DNA from 3 places in the Thalassospira marina genome. Region 2 is predicted to be linked to each of the others. Evidence: predicted binding sites of a transcription regulator. Region 2 holds the regulator's gene; each other region holds the start of a gene.
What was found. Region 2 encodes LexA, which represses DNA repair genes until DNA is damaged. Its sites were predicted from a motif close to ATGTTCTANTTTGGTTC; they were not measured.
Positions count from the first base shown of each region.

Region 1 (4,210 bases), 180 kb from region 2:
GCAGGCGGTCATTATCACGCTGATGCAGGCCGATGGAGGGTTCGTCAAGCACATATAAAACGCCCGTCAGGCCCGAGCCAATTTGCGATGCCAGGCGAATACGCTGGCTTTCCCCACCCGAAAGCGTGCCCGATGTACGCGACATGGAAAGATAATCCAGTCCCACATCGCTCAGGAATTTCAGGCGATCATTAATCTCGCGCAGAATACGACGGGCAATTTCGGTCTGTTTTTCATCCAGTTTCGGCTCAAGGGATGCAAACCATTCAACCGCCTTGCCAATTGAAAGGGCGGTGATTTCGGATATGGTGCATTTATCAACCTTGACCGCCAGGGCTTCCGGCTTCAGGCGATGCCCATGGCAGGCGTCACAATCGGAAACGGTCTGATATTTTGCCAGTTCATCGCGGGCCCACTGGCTGTCGGTTTCGCGCCAGCGACGCGACATGTTGGGAATAACCCCTTCAAAGGGGCGTGTTACCTTATAGCTGCGCGAACCGTCATCATAGGTGACAGTCACTTCTTCCTCGCCCGAACCATGCAAAATAATGTGCTTGGCTTTTTCCGGCAGTTTGTCCCACGCTACGTTGGTTTTGAAGCCAAAATGCTTGGCAATGGCGCGCAGCGTTTGCAGGTAATATTTCGACGTGCTGCTTGCCCATGGGGCAATTGCACCGTCATCCAGCGTTTTGCTGGTATCGGGCACCACCAGTTCGGGGTCGAATTCCATTTGTGTGCCAAGGCCATCACAAACCGGGCAGGCGCCAAACGGGTTGTTGAACGAAAACAGGCGCGGTTCAATTTCTTCGATGGTGAAACCCGAAACCGGGCAGGCAAATTTTGCTGAAAAAAGCGTGCTGTCACCGGAACGGGCATCTTCGGCAAATACGATACCGTCGGTCAATTCCAGTGCAGTTTCAAAGCTGTCGGCAAGACGCGTCTGGATGCCGTCCTTGACTACAAGGCGGTCGACGACGACGGAAATATCGTGTTTCAGCTTTTTGTTTAGGTCGGGGGCTTCGTCGATGTCATACATTTCGCCATCGATTTTCACACGCTGAAAACCACGTGCGCGAAGGTCCTTCAATTCCTTTTTATATTCGCCCTTGCGGCCACGTACGATGGGCGCCAGCAGGTAAAGGCGTGTGCCTTCTTCCATTTCCATCACGCGGTCAACCATTTGCGATACAGTCTGGCTGACAATGGGAAGGCCGGTTGCCGGGGAATAGGGGATGCCCACACGCGCCCAAAGAAGGCGCATATAATCGTAAATCTCGGTAACAGTACCAACGGTCGAGCGCGGATTGCGCGATGTGGTTTTCTGTTCAATCGAAATGGCGGGCGACAGACCGTCGATATATTCGACATCCGGCTTTTGCATCATTTCAAGGAACTGGCGCGCATAGGCCGACAGGCTTTCGACATAACGGCGCTGACCTTCGGCATAGATGGTATCAAATGCCAGCGAACTTTTGCCCGAACCCGACAGGCCGGTAATCACCACAAGGGAATCGCGGGGCAGTTCGACATCAATGTTCTGCAGATTGTGTTCTTTCGCACCGCGAACCGAAATTTTTGTCAGCATGTCCGGCCTTTTGTTCCTGAATTGTTCGGGCAATGTATAGAGGAGCCAGTGATTATACGCAAGTGCGCCCCTGACAGTTCCTGTCAGGATTTGTCAGCAGGAAAAATGACAAAGCCTGGAAAGGTAGTGGAGGGGAATTGGCGCAAAAGAAAACCCGCCAGAATGACCTGGCGGGTTTTGCAAAATCAGGCAGGGGATTAACCCTTGGCAATCGACTTGCCGGTGGCACCCAGATCCTTGAAAGCTTCTTCAAGGCGGGCTGCCATGGAAAGTTCGGCTTCACGAACCCAGACGCGCGGGTCGTACTGCTTTTTGTACGGTTTGTCGTCTTCGGGATCGACCTGGTATTTGAAGGCACGGTCGTTTTCTTCGACATATTTGCCAACGGCTGTCGCATAGGCAAATTGGGTGTCAGTATCGATATTCATTTTGAAAACGCCGTAGCCAACAGCTTCCTCGATTTTCTCTTTTTCCGAGCCGGAACCACCGTGGAAAACGAAATCAAGCGGGAAGCCATCAAGGCCATGTTTATCAGCAACGTATTTCTGCGATTCCAGAAGGATTTCCGGGCGCAGTTTAACATTGCCCGGCTTGTAAACGCCGTGCACGTTGCCAAATGCCGCCGCAACCGAGAAATGCCCCAGCGGTTTCAGGCGGCGATAGGCTTCTTCGACTTCTTCCGGACGGGTATAAAGGCGCGGGTCGATATCGTCCTGAGTGGTATCGAGTTCCTTGCCAATACCGTCTTCTTCGCCACCGGTAACGCCCAGTTCGATTTCCAGGCTCATATCGACGGCGGAAAGACGTTTCAGAAATTCCTCGCAGGTTGCCAGATTTTCTTCGAGCGGTTCTTCCGAAAGATCAAGCATATGCGAGCTGAACAAAGGCTTGCCGGTTTCCTTGTAAGCTTTTTCACCCCAGCTCAGCATACCATCGACCCACGGAACAAATTTCCGGTTGGCATGATCGGTATGCAGAACTACGGCGACGCCATAATATTCAGCCAGAAGCTGGGTATGGCGGGCGGCGGAAACAGCGCCAATAACGCGAGCAGCATTGGCATCCTTGATGCCCTTGCCGGCAAAGAACTGTGCACCACCATTCGAAAGCTGAATGATGATGTCAGAACCGGCATTGGCAGCAGCTTCAAGGGCAGCGTTCAGCGTGCTCGACGTGGTAATATTAACTGCGGGTAGAGCGTAACCGTCCTGCTTGCAGGCAGCAACGAGTTCACGATAGGCAGCACCGGTTACAACACCGGGTTTAACGGAAGGCATGTGGGTACTCCTCCTGGGGGTCAGAGCATTATAATATTCCCCGTGCGAACCGATTGATCCGCAGCAAGGGCGATCCGTAAGGAGCCCAATGCATCCGTCATATGCTGCGTAAGGTCAAGATTTTCCGTAATAGACTTTAGGAAAAACTGCTGTTCACGCAGACACAGGCCATCATGATCGGGCTCGTCATCGGTTCTGATGATTTCGTCCGAATGTGAAAATTTTCCGTGCCTATCTGTGGCAGCATGATGTAATTTTAAGGCATTCGTCTTGGTATGTGTGTCGATATCGGCCGATCCGGCGCCTTTTTCTTCTACATCTGTGATTGATACCGACCCTTTGGGTCCGATGACATCCTTAACGAAAAATGCCGTTTCGCTGATCATGGGCCCCCAGCCCGCTTCGTACCAGCCAATCGACCCATCATCAAACCGGACCTGCAATTGCCCGTAATTATACATGTCCTCTGCAACATCGGGCGACAGACGCACCCCCATTGCATGAACCGAAATCGGCTTTGCCGCTGTCATCAGGCACATCATATCAAGGTAATGCACACCACAATCAACAATCGGCGACACGCTGTTTAACAGCCGTTTATGCGTTTCCCAAAATTCGCCGCTGCTTTGCTGGTTCAAGTTCATTCGCATCACCAGCGGCTTGCCAAGTGTCTTTGCCAGTTCGACAAACTTTTCCCACGACGGGTGATGGCGCAGGATATAGCCGATCACCAGTTTACGGCCATGCTTCTGCGCACTTTCAATGACGCGTTCGGCATCGACCACGGTGGCGGCAAGCGGCTTTTCGATAAAGACATGCGCACCTGCTTCAAAGGCGGCAATGGCGTAATTTGCATGGGTTTCTGTATAGGTGTTGATCGAAACCGCATCAGGCCCGGTTTGGGCAAGGGCGGCTTCGTAATCGGTAAATTGCGGGTAGGATTCAAATCCTTCTGGCAGGGTGCCCGGTGCGATGGGTGAACGGGTACATAGCCCAACAATCTCAAACCCTTCCAGGGCATGGTATGCCTTGGCATGGGACATCCCCATATTGCCCAGTCCGACGACAAGGATGCGTACGGGTTTCGACGTCATTGGGATGTCTCCTTTGATGTAAGGTTTCAGATAAGGTGTTTATCTTAAATACCTGAAATCCAGGTGTGTTTTACCTGAAATGTTTGGGGATCAAACAGGACCATATCGGCATCAAAACCCGGCATGATTTTGCCTTTTCTGTCATCAAGTTTCAAAAATGCCGCCGGATAAAGCGAGGCCATGCGCAGCGCTTCGCCCAGATCAACGCCAATCATCTCAACGCTGTTTTTCACTGCCGAAATCATATCAAGGTC
Region 1 is NZ_CP024199.1:2,029,405-2,033,614, forward strand. Features, by position in the region: gene uvrA (excinuclease ABC subunit UvrA) at 1-1,585, opposite strand, end outside; gene fbaA (class II fructose-bisphosphate aldolase) at 1,783-2,862, opposite strand; gene CSC3H3_RS09275 (Gfo/Idh/MocA family protein) at 2,883-3,956, opposite strand; gene nagA (N-acetylglucosamine-6-phosphate deacetylase) at 4,001-4,210, opposite strand, start outside.
Region 1: the regulator LexA is predicted to act here: its motif matches at 1,596-1,612, upstream of uvrA (excinuclease ABC subunit UvrA).

Region 2 (4,210 bases):
GAACTGAAAGGCGGCGATGCGCACACCAACGCCACGGCGATCCAGGAATTGCTGGCTGGCAAAAAAAGCGCCTATCGCGATATTGTTCTGCTTAATGCTGCCGCCGCCCTTGTGGTAACCGGGGTTGCCAAAGATATTGCCGATGGTATTGGCCGGTGCGAAACCGCGATTGACAATGGTAGTGCTGCCAAAACACTCGAACAGTTGGTGGTAATCTCGAATGAAGGAAACGCGGCATGAGCGACGTTCTTGAAAAAATCTGCAACGACAAACGCGATCATGTCAGCGCCTGCAAAGCCCGTAAATCGCTGGCAGAGCTTTCTGCTGCGGCGGCAGCGCAGTCTGCTCCGCGTGGTTTTATCGCGTCACTTGAAAAATCAATTGCCGCTGGCCGCTATGGGCTGATTGCCGAAATCAAAAAGGCATCGCCATCAAAGGGACTGATCCGGGCTGATTTCAACCCGCCTGCACTGGCACAGGCCTACCAGGCTGGTGGGGCAAGCTGCCTTTCGGTTCTTACCGATATTCCCTATTTTCAGGGTGACGATTCCTATCTGGTGGCGGCGCGTGCCGCGGTTGACCTGCCAGTATTGCGCAAGGATTTCATGATTGACCCCTATCAGGTGACCGAAGCCCGCGCGCTTGGTGCGGACTGCATCTTACTGATCATGGCCGCCCTTGAAGACAGTCAGGCAGCAGAGCTGGAATCCCTCGCCCATGAGCTGGGTATGGATGTTCTGGTCGAGGTGCATAACGCACCGGAACTTGAGCGCGCGCTTAAACTGAAATCAAAGCTGATCGGCATAAACAACCGAAATCTAAAGACTTTGGAAGTTTCACTGACAACGACCGAACAGCTTGCAGCAATGGTTGACGATGATCGTTTGCTGGTCGCGGAAAGCGGCATTTTCACCCCGGCCGATCTCGAACGCATGGGCAAGGTTGGTGCAAAATGCTTCCTGATTGGTGAAAGCCTGATGCGCCAGGATGACGTTGAGGCAGCAACACGCACCCTGTTGGCTAAACCCGCCTGACGGATTGTGCGATCTGACCCCACGATTCTTGACCTGATCTGATCTACCCTGATCTGCCGAAACCGGATGCGATAATGACCAGCAAACTGACCCATTTTGACGAAGGCGGTAACGCCGTGATGGTTGATGTATCAGCCAAAGCCGTAACGACGCGCACCGCAACGGCCAAAGGCCGTGTGATGATGCAACCCGCCACGGCAGAACTGATTGCAAACCATGGTCATAAAAAAGGTGACGTTCTGGCCATTTCGCAACTGGCGGGCATTATGGGCGCAAAGCGCACCTCGGACCTGATTCCCCTTTGCCATCCCCTGCCTCTTGACTCGGTATCGGTCACGCTGACGCTGGCTGAAAACGAACCAGCCGTTGAAATCACCGCTACCTGCAAAACATCGGGCAAAACCGGGGTAGAGATGGAAGCCCTGACGGCAGTATCGGTTACGGCGCTGACAGTTTTTGACATGTGCAAGGCCGTTGATAAGACCATGCAGCTTACGGATATCCGCGTCGTTTATAAAGAAGGCGGAAAATCAGGCACTTTCGTTGCCGATTAACACAATTGCGGGCAATTTTCCTGGCCCCAAAACGCCGTTTATTCATCATGAAATGCGCTGATCAAATTCCTGTCGGCATTCCAACAATGCGCATGCCTGATCAGTGTTCGGTGCAAAACAGACACGTTTTTGGTGTCCTTCCCCCTTGCAAGACGCTTGACCGACGATCAGAACCAAAGTAGAACATTAATGTATTCGATTTGTTCTTATTTGGGTTTGGGAAAATGCCATGCTGACGCGCAAGCAATATGAATTGCTGGTCTATATCGACAATCACCTTCGCGATCACGGTATTTCACCTTCATTCGACGAAATGAAGGAAGCGTTGAACCTTAAATCCAAATCGGGCATCCATCGCCTGATTACCGGCCTTGAAGAACGCGGCTTCATTCGCCGCCTTGCGCACCGGGCCCGCGCCCTTGAAGTGTTGCGTCTTCCCGACAATAACGAGGATGAAGCACCGGCAACGCCCAGCAGCGCACGGGTCACGCCCATTTCATCGGCGCGGAAAACAACCCATCGTCCGGCCATGGTGCCATCGGCCTTTTCCGAAATTCAGGAAAGCGTTTCCCTGCCCCTTTATGGCCGGATTGCAGCAGGTACACCAATTGAAGCCCTGCGTGACCAAAGCACCCATGTACAGGTGCCTGCGGCCCTTCTGGGCACGGGTGAACATTACGCGCTTGAGGTTTCGGGCGATTCAATGATCGAAGCCGGTATTCTTGATGGCGATACGGTTTTGATCCAGCGTTGCGAACATGCCAATGACGGCACCATTGTTGTTGCCCTTGTCGATGACAGCGAAGCAACCCTGAAACGTATCAAGCGGGGTCTGGGCCAGGTGTTGCTGGAACCGGCCAATGCCCGTTACGAAACCCGCGCCCTGCCGCCTGAACGTGTTCAAATCCAGGGCCGGCTTATTGGCCTGTTGCGCCAGTATTAACCACACCTTTCGGGCAGATCAGCGACCGCCAATCACAATCCAGGGCCAATTACCGCTGGTCTGCCGTACCGTTTCATAATGCGCTGGTGCCTGCCCGTTTTCCAGATAAACGGCAACACCACCCTGCCACCACAAAACATCATCATCAATCACAAGCGGTGATCGGGTGCATGATTTGCGCACATGTTTCGGGAAATCCTGTTTCAGGGTCACAATCACGTCGGCATGACGACAAAGATAAAATGGATCAGAAATTTTTTCTGAAATTACAATTACTTTTCCATTCTTTTTAAGCCAGCACCTTTCAAATTCACAACGCTGATCGGCACTGATTTTGGCATCAAAACCTGTGCCAAAACGTGCATTCCAGATATCGCGGTGAAAGCTGCTGGCACGGCTGTTAAATGTCAGCCCGTCATTGTCATCCCTTACCAATGCCCAATCTTTTTGATCCCCGCCAATGAGCAGATCTGGCGTTTTCGCCGTAATGACAAAAATGACGGCGGCCCCCATTGGCACAATTGCAATTGGCCATAGCACGCGGCGCTGCCAGATCAGCACCCATAACAATGCCAGCAGAGCACAAATAACAGCCAAGGCCGATGGCTGCGCAATATGCCAAAGCCCCCAATCCTGCCCGGCTATAAAGTGCGCCAAACCAATCAACATATCCAGTCCGGGGGAAAGCACGGCAAGGGCCGCAGCCTGCAGGCCAAAAGGCAGCAAAACCAGCACTGCGACAACACACGGCATAATCCAGAATGCCATCAGGGGAATCGCAACCAGGTTTGAAATCACACCCAAAAACGAAATCCGCCCAAAATGAAACCCGATAATAGGGGCTGTTACCGCCGTCACCATGACCCCGGTGACCAGCAAAACAAAAAGATAGCGCCCTGCCCGCTGCCACAGCGGCAAATCACGCTGCCCGGCGATTAAAAGCGCCCCACGCCCCTGATAAAACGCCACCAGCACGGTGACCGCAGCAAAAGAAAGCTGAAAGCTGGCCCCTAAAATGGCATCAGGCCGCAACACCATCACCGTAATGGCGGCAATCGCGACCAGGCGAAGCGAAATGGCGCGCCGGTCCATAAGAACGGCAAACAGAACAATCGCAGTCATCACAAAGGCACGCTGGGTTGGTACCGTCGCCCCTGACAACAGCAGATACAATGCCCCAATGACAAAGCCCGCAACGGCTGCCCATTTTTTAATGGGGTGCCGTAAGGCAATGGATGGGACCAAGGCCAAACCAAACCGGACCACAAAAAACACCACGCCACATAACAGCCCCATATGCAGCCCGGATATTGCCAGCAAATGGGCCAGCCCTGATTTTCGCAAATCCTCTGCCAGATCCGGCGGCACGCCGCCGCGCTCGCCGACCAGGATGGCATTGGTCAAACCGGCCTTTACCGGCTCCAGCCCGGCATTAATCTGCGTCATAATCGTCAATCGTGTATTTTCAACCAGACCAGACAAATACTCACCCAACGTCGCATCATGGGCCGGGATGATCTGAAAACTCTGTCCAAGGGCGAAACCCGTGGCACCAATGCCATCGAAATAGAGGTTCCGGGCGAAATCCGGGTCGCCTGGCGTTTCCGGCACACTTAAGGGAAACAGCTTTGCCTTACCGGCAAAACCATCACCAGGACGTGCCACAACATCCCCCAGGA
Region 2 is NZ_CP024199.1:2,209,764-2,213,973, forward strand. Features, by position in the region: gene trpD (anthranilate phosphoribosyltransferase) at 1-240, shown strand, start outside; gene trpC (indole-3-glycerol phosphate synthase TrpC) at 237-1,034, shown strand; gene moaC (cyclic pyranopterin monophosphate synthase MoaC) at 1,109-1,588, shown strand; gene lexA (transcriptional repressor LexA) at 1,818-2,531, shown strand; gene CSC3H3_RS10130 (ComEC/Rec2 family competence protein) at 2,550-4,210, opposite strand, start outside.

Region 3 (4,210 bases), 1.1 Mb from region 2:
AGATGTCGCTAAAGGGTAACGTGACGCATGCGACATATCTTGGTAGCGCCATGCATTACACCGTGCAGTGCGATGTGGGTGAACTGTTTGTGATTGATGGACGGATCGATGCGCCGATCCGGGCGGGCAGCGAGGTTGGTATCGGCTTTGCTGCACGTGGTCTTGCGCTTGTGTCGGGTCAGTGACCCGCAAATAGAAAAGGAAAAAGGACATGGCAGAAGCGAAAGATGCGGTAACGGCGGCGATTGGCAGTGGTGACATTGCGGCGCGATTTGAACATGCCATTGCGGTGGTACGCGAAGCAGGCCGGGTGGCGATGGATTATTATCGCCGGGTGGATGAACTGGTTGTTGAAAGCAAGGCCAACCCGCTTGATGTGGTCAGCATTGCCGATAAAGAGGTTGAAGCGGTTATCCGTCGCGAGATTGCGGCGAAATTTCCCGACGATGGGTATCTCGGCGAGGAAATGGGCATTGATCGCGGCAAAAATGACTGCCTGTGGGTGATTGACCCGATTGATGGCACGGCGTGTTTTGTCAATAAAATGCCGACCTGGGTGATTTCGGTGGCCCTTATGGTGGGGAACGAGGCGGTTATTGGCCTGATTTACGAACCCAATGGCGACGAGCTGTTTGCCGCCTGCATCGGCAAGGGGGCCACGGTTAATGGCAAGCCGATTGCCGCCAGCCAGGTTGATAATGTCAATGCCGGGGTGATGGGTGTTGGCATGTCGCACCGGGTGGAAAGTGCCGCGCTGGTGCCGTTTATCGCCGACCTTCTGGACCGCGAGGGGATGTTTATTCGCAATGGTTCCTGTGCGCTGATGATGGCCTATGCAGCGTCAGGCAGGCTGATTGGCTATTTTGAGCCGCATATCAACCCGTGGGACTGCATGGCGGGCATTGTTTTGATGCGCGAAGCGGGGGGCTGGTGCAATGGCTTTCTCGATGCCCCCAATGTGCTGGAAGACGGCGCTCCTATTCTGGTCGCAGGGCCAAAGGTGGCGGATGTGCTTTCGGAGATGACCGGGGTGAAGTAACGGCTTTCGCCATTCTGCTTTGTTGAAAACCGGCATGAAAATTGCCGGTTTTTGCCGTTTAAAAATGCGTTATTTTTGCAGAAATCCGGCTGTTTCTGACGCGAAAATGCCGGTTTTTAACCCGGAAAAATCCCGCAACATATTGAATGTGCTGCGGGAGTTGGTGTTCCTATTGTAGCAGGTTCGATTTTAGAGGGTAGCTACAACGCTTTCGATCAGTTCAACCAGCAGCTTGTTATTGTAGCAGGTTCGATTTTAGAGGTGCAGGATTTTACTGACTGCACCACAGAATTCTGGCGATCCAGTCGAGGTTTTGGGCGTCGATATAGCGGTCTTCGTAATCCGGGTTCAGGGATTTGAGTTCCAGGCCCATTGCGCCGCGGCGCACCAGTTCCTTGGCCATTACCTCGCCCTCGCGGGTTTTGACGACAACGCGGTCGCGTGGGCGGATGTTGGATGCCGGGGAAACGATGATGAGATCGCCATCACGAAAGACGGGGGACATCGAGTCCCCGGAAATGCGCAGCCCATAGGCGGTGGGGTCGTGCAGGGCGGGGAAGGTGATGTCTTCCCAGGCGCCGCCAACGGGGTAGCCTGCATCATCAAAAAAGCCGCGATTGCCAGCCTGGGCAAAGCCGATGACCGGCACACGCCCGGCGGCATTGCCGTCCATTAATTCGGAAAATTCCCGGAAGGTGACATTTGCCGCCGAAAGGACCTTGGCGATGCTTTCGGTTGAGGGCCAGCGGGGCTTGCCCGTGGCGGTATTGCGTTTTGACCTGTTGAATGTGGTGGGGTCGAGCTGTGCCAGCCGGGCAAGGCCGGAGGGCGACAGGCCCTTTTCCTCGGCAATTTTGTCGAGGGCGGCCCAGATTAGGTCATGTCTGATCATGGTTTCAGTCTAGCAGGGTTGATAACGGACAGGACAGGGAATTTATTCCTTTCCTGCCAGTGAGAACAAAATAGGAAAATAGTCCTTTACAATGAGAACAAAAAAGGACTAAAAGCTGAGTGTCAGCGGGAGATTTGCATCCGGGGGTAAGTGCCCGGCGGTGCAAAATGGTGGTCCGTGATGACTGGCTCCTTTCAATAATTGTCATGCCCGATTTTTACAGACGCGGCACCGGGTGGTGCGGTGACGCCCGAATTGCGTCTGGCCGGTGGTTTTGGCTTTGGTGCGTGATGACATCATGCCGGGTTTCGGCGGCATGACAGTGGCAGCAAAGGGGCGAAGGGTTGGCAGGGCAGAACCCCTGCCAGATGCAGCAAAAATGTGATCAGGAGGGCGAAATGACACAGCAAAGACTTTTCCCCAAACCGTTGCGCGACGGGGAGGTGACCCTGTTTGCCAGTGCAGAACAGGCGTGGTTCTGGTTTGTGCGCTGCGAGGTCGCACGGATTGAGGGCGCGCGCGTGGTGGCGGATGCGGGCGAGGTAACACGGCCCTGTGACCCCGACGATATTTATAATGCCGTCATGCGGTTACGGCGTGGCGGGATGATTGGCCAGGCGCATTTGCAGGTGCTGGAATATTACGGCCTGCTGGAACGATTGCCCGACCGGCGGGTGAGTGAGGAAATCCGAAAGGCCGATTTGTGGGGGGAAGCAATGCAGGCCTTAACGCAGGTTTTGATCCAGCGCGGGATTGTAGACCCGGACAGCCCCGAAAACCCGCTGGAAATGGCTGACGAGGGGGATTGCGATTATGAAATGCAGGGGGATTTGTCGCCATGCGGGCTTTAGGGGAGATGTGGGGCTATGCAGGGATAGCGGCCGCACTGCGCCTTAACTGGCTGGGGGCAGCAGGTGCTGGTTCCGGGCGGGCCGAGCCGAGGCAAGTGCAGGCGGATATTGCGCCTTTTATGCGGTATGGCGAGGGTGAAGATATGGTTTCAGAATATCGGTCTCCGGCAATTGGGGCGATTGGGGCGATTGCGGTGAATGATGCGACGTTTGGCACGGTTCGCCGGGCGGAAGATATATATGCGGATCAGCAAGGCGGGCGGCGTGCCCTGATTGTGTTTAGTGATGCGCCCGATAAATGGCTGTTGCGGGTTTTGCCATCGTCATTCCGGCATTGTTTTGCAGTGCTGGAAACCGGGCGGGAAGGAAGCTGGATTTATCTGAACCCGGCAAGCCATCAACTGGAATGCACGCTTTGGCAGTTTTCGGCATTGTTTGACCCGGCGGCATATTATCGGTCCCGCGGGCATCGCTGCCTGTGGGTGACTTTGCCCAAGGTGCGCGAGATGCGGCTTGGGATTGGCATGGCGAGCTGTGTTGGGGTGATCAAGCATTTGCTGGGGATATCGGCCTGGTGGGTGGTGACCCCGCTAGGGCTGTATCGCTATCTTGAGAGCAGATCAAAAATTTATCAAAAAAGTTCTTGATTTGTTCTTTTTTCTAGGCTATAAAACCTAAATCAACACCAGAAATGCGCCCGCTGCCGGAAACGGCGGCGGGTTTTTTGTTTTCCGGTTTTGACGGGGATTTGGTGGGGTGGGCGCACGGGCTTCGGCCTCGGCCTTGACCCTGACTTCGGCTTCGAATTGTGGTTCGGACTTGGGCTTCAACTTCTGAGAAGAGGTATCCATGGTCGGGTCGATCATTGGTTCTTTGGCGCGGTCGTAAAGTAACCCGGGAGGGGCGGCAGGGGTGGCAGGGCGCGGCGTGCCGGGATGGGGTGAGCGGGGCTGAGAGCCTTGGCGTGATGGGGACGAGGCATTCGGCAATGTGAATTGGTGGGGGTGCCGGGTTTGGGGCTTGGCCTGACGGTAAAGCGATGGGCAGACATTTGGGCAAAAGAGGTGGGCATGAGCGAACGGGTGGAAATGATGCCTGATATGTTGCGCAAGCGGTTTCGCGCGGCGTTGCAACGGCGTGAACACTGGCACCGGCACTGGCAGGAATGTTACGAATTTGCCCTGCCGCAGCGCCAGGAAAACGGCGTGGGGGCGGCCGGAGGAGGTGGGTTTTCTTATGGTGCTGGTGCTGGCGGTGGTTCGGGGGGAGCGGCCAATATTGGCAAAAAGCAGTTTGACCGGGTGTTTGATGCAACAGCGCCTGACGCGGTGGAGCAGCTTGCCGCAAGTTTGCTGGGGGAAGTGACCCCGCCATCGGGCGGGTGGTTTCAGATGGCGCCGGGCGATGCCGTGCCTGATGGGGCACAGG
Region 3 is NZ_CP024199.1:1,075,154-1,079,363, forward strand. Features, by position in the region: gene CSC3H3_RS04740 (ABC transporter ATP-binding protein) at 1-185, shown strand, start outside; gene CSC3H3_RS04745 (inositol monophosphatase family protein) at 212-1,039, shown strand; gene CSC3H3_RS04750 (S24 family peptidase) at 1,311-1,931, opposite strand; gene CSC3H3_RS04755 (hypothetical protein) at 2,330-2,782, shown strand; gene CSC3H3_RS04760 (hypothetical protein) at 2,770-3,429, shown strand; gene CSC3H3_RS04765 (hypothetical protein) at 3,457-3,648, opposite strand; gene CSC3H3_RS04770 (portal protein) at 3,853-4,210, shown strand, end outside.
Region 3: the regulator LexA is predicted to act here: its motif matches at 1,995-2,011, upstream of CSC3H3_RS04750 (S24 family peptidase).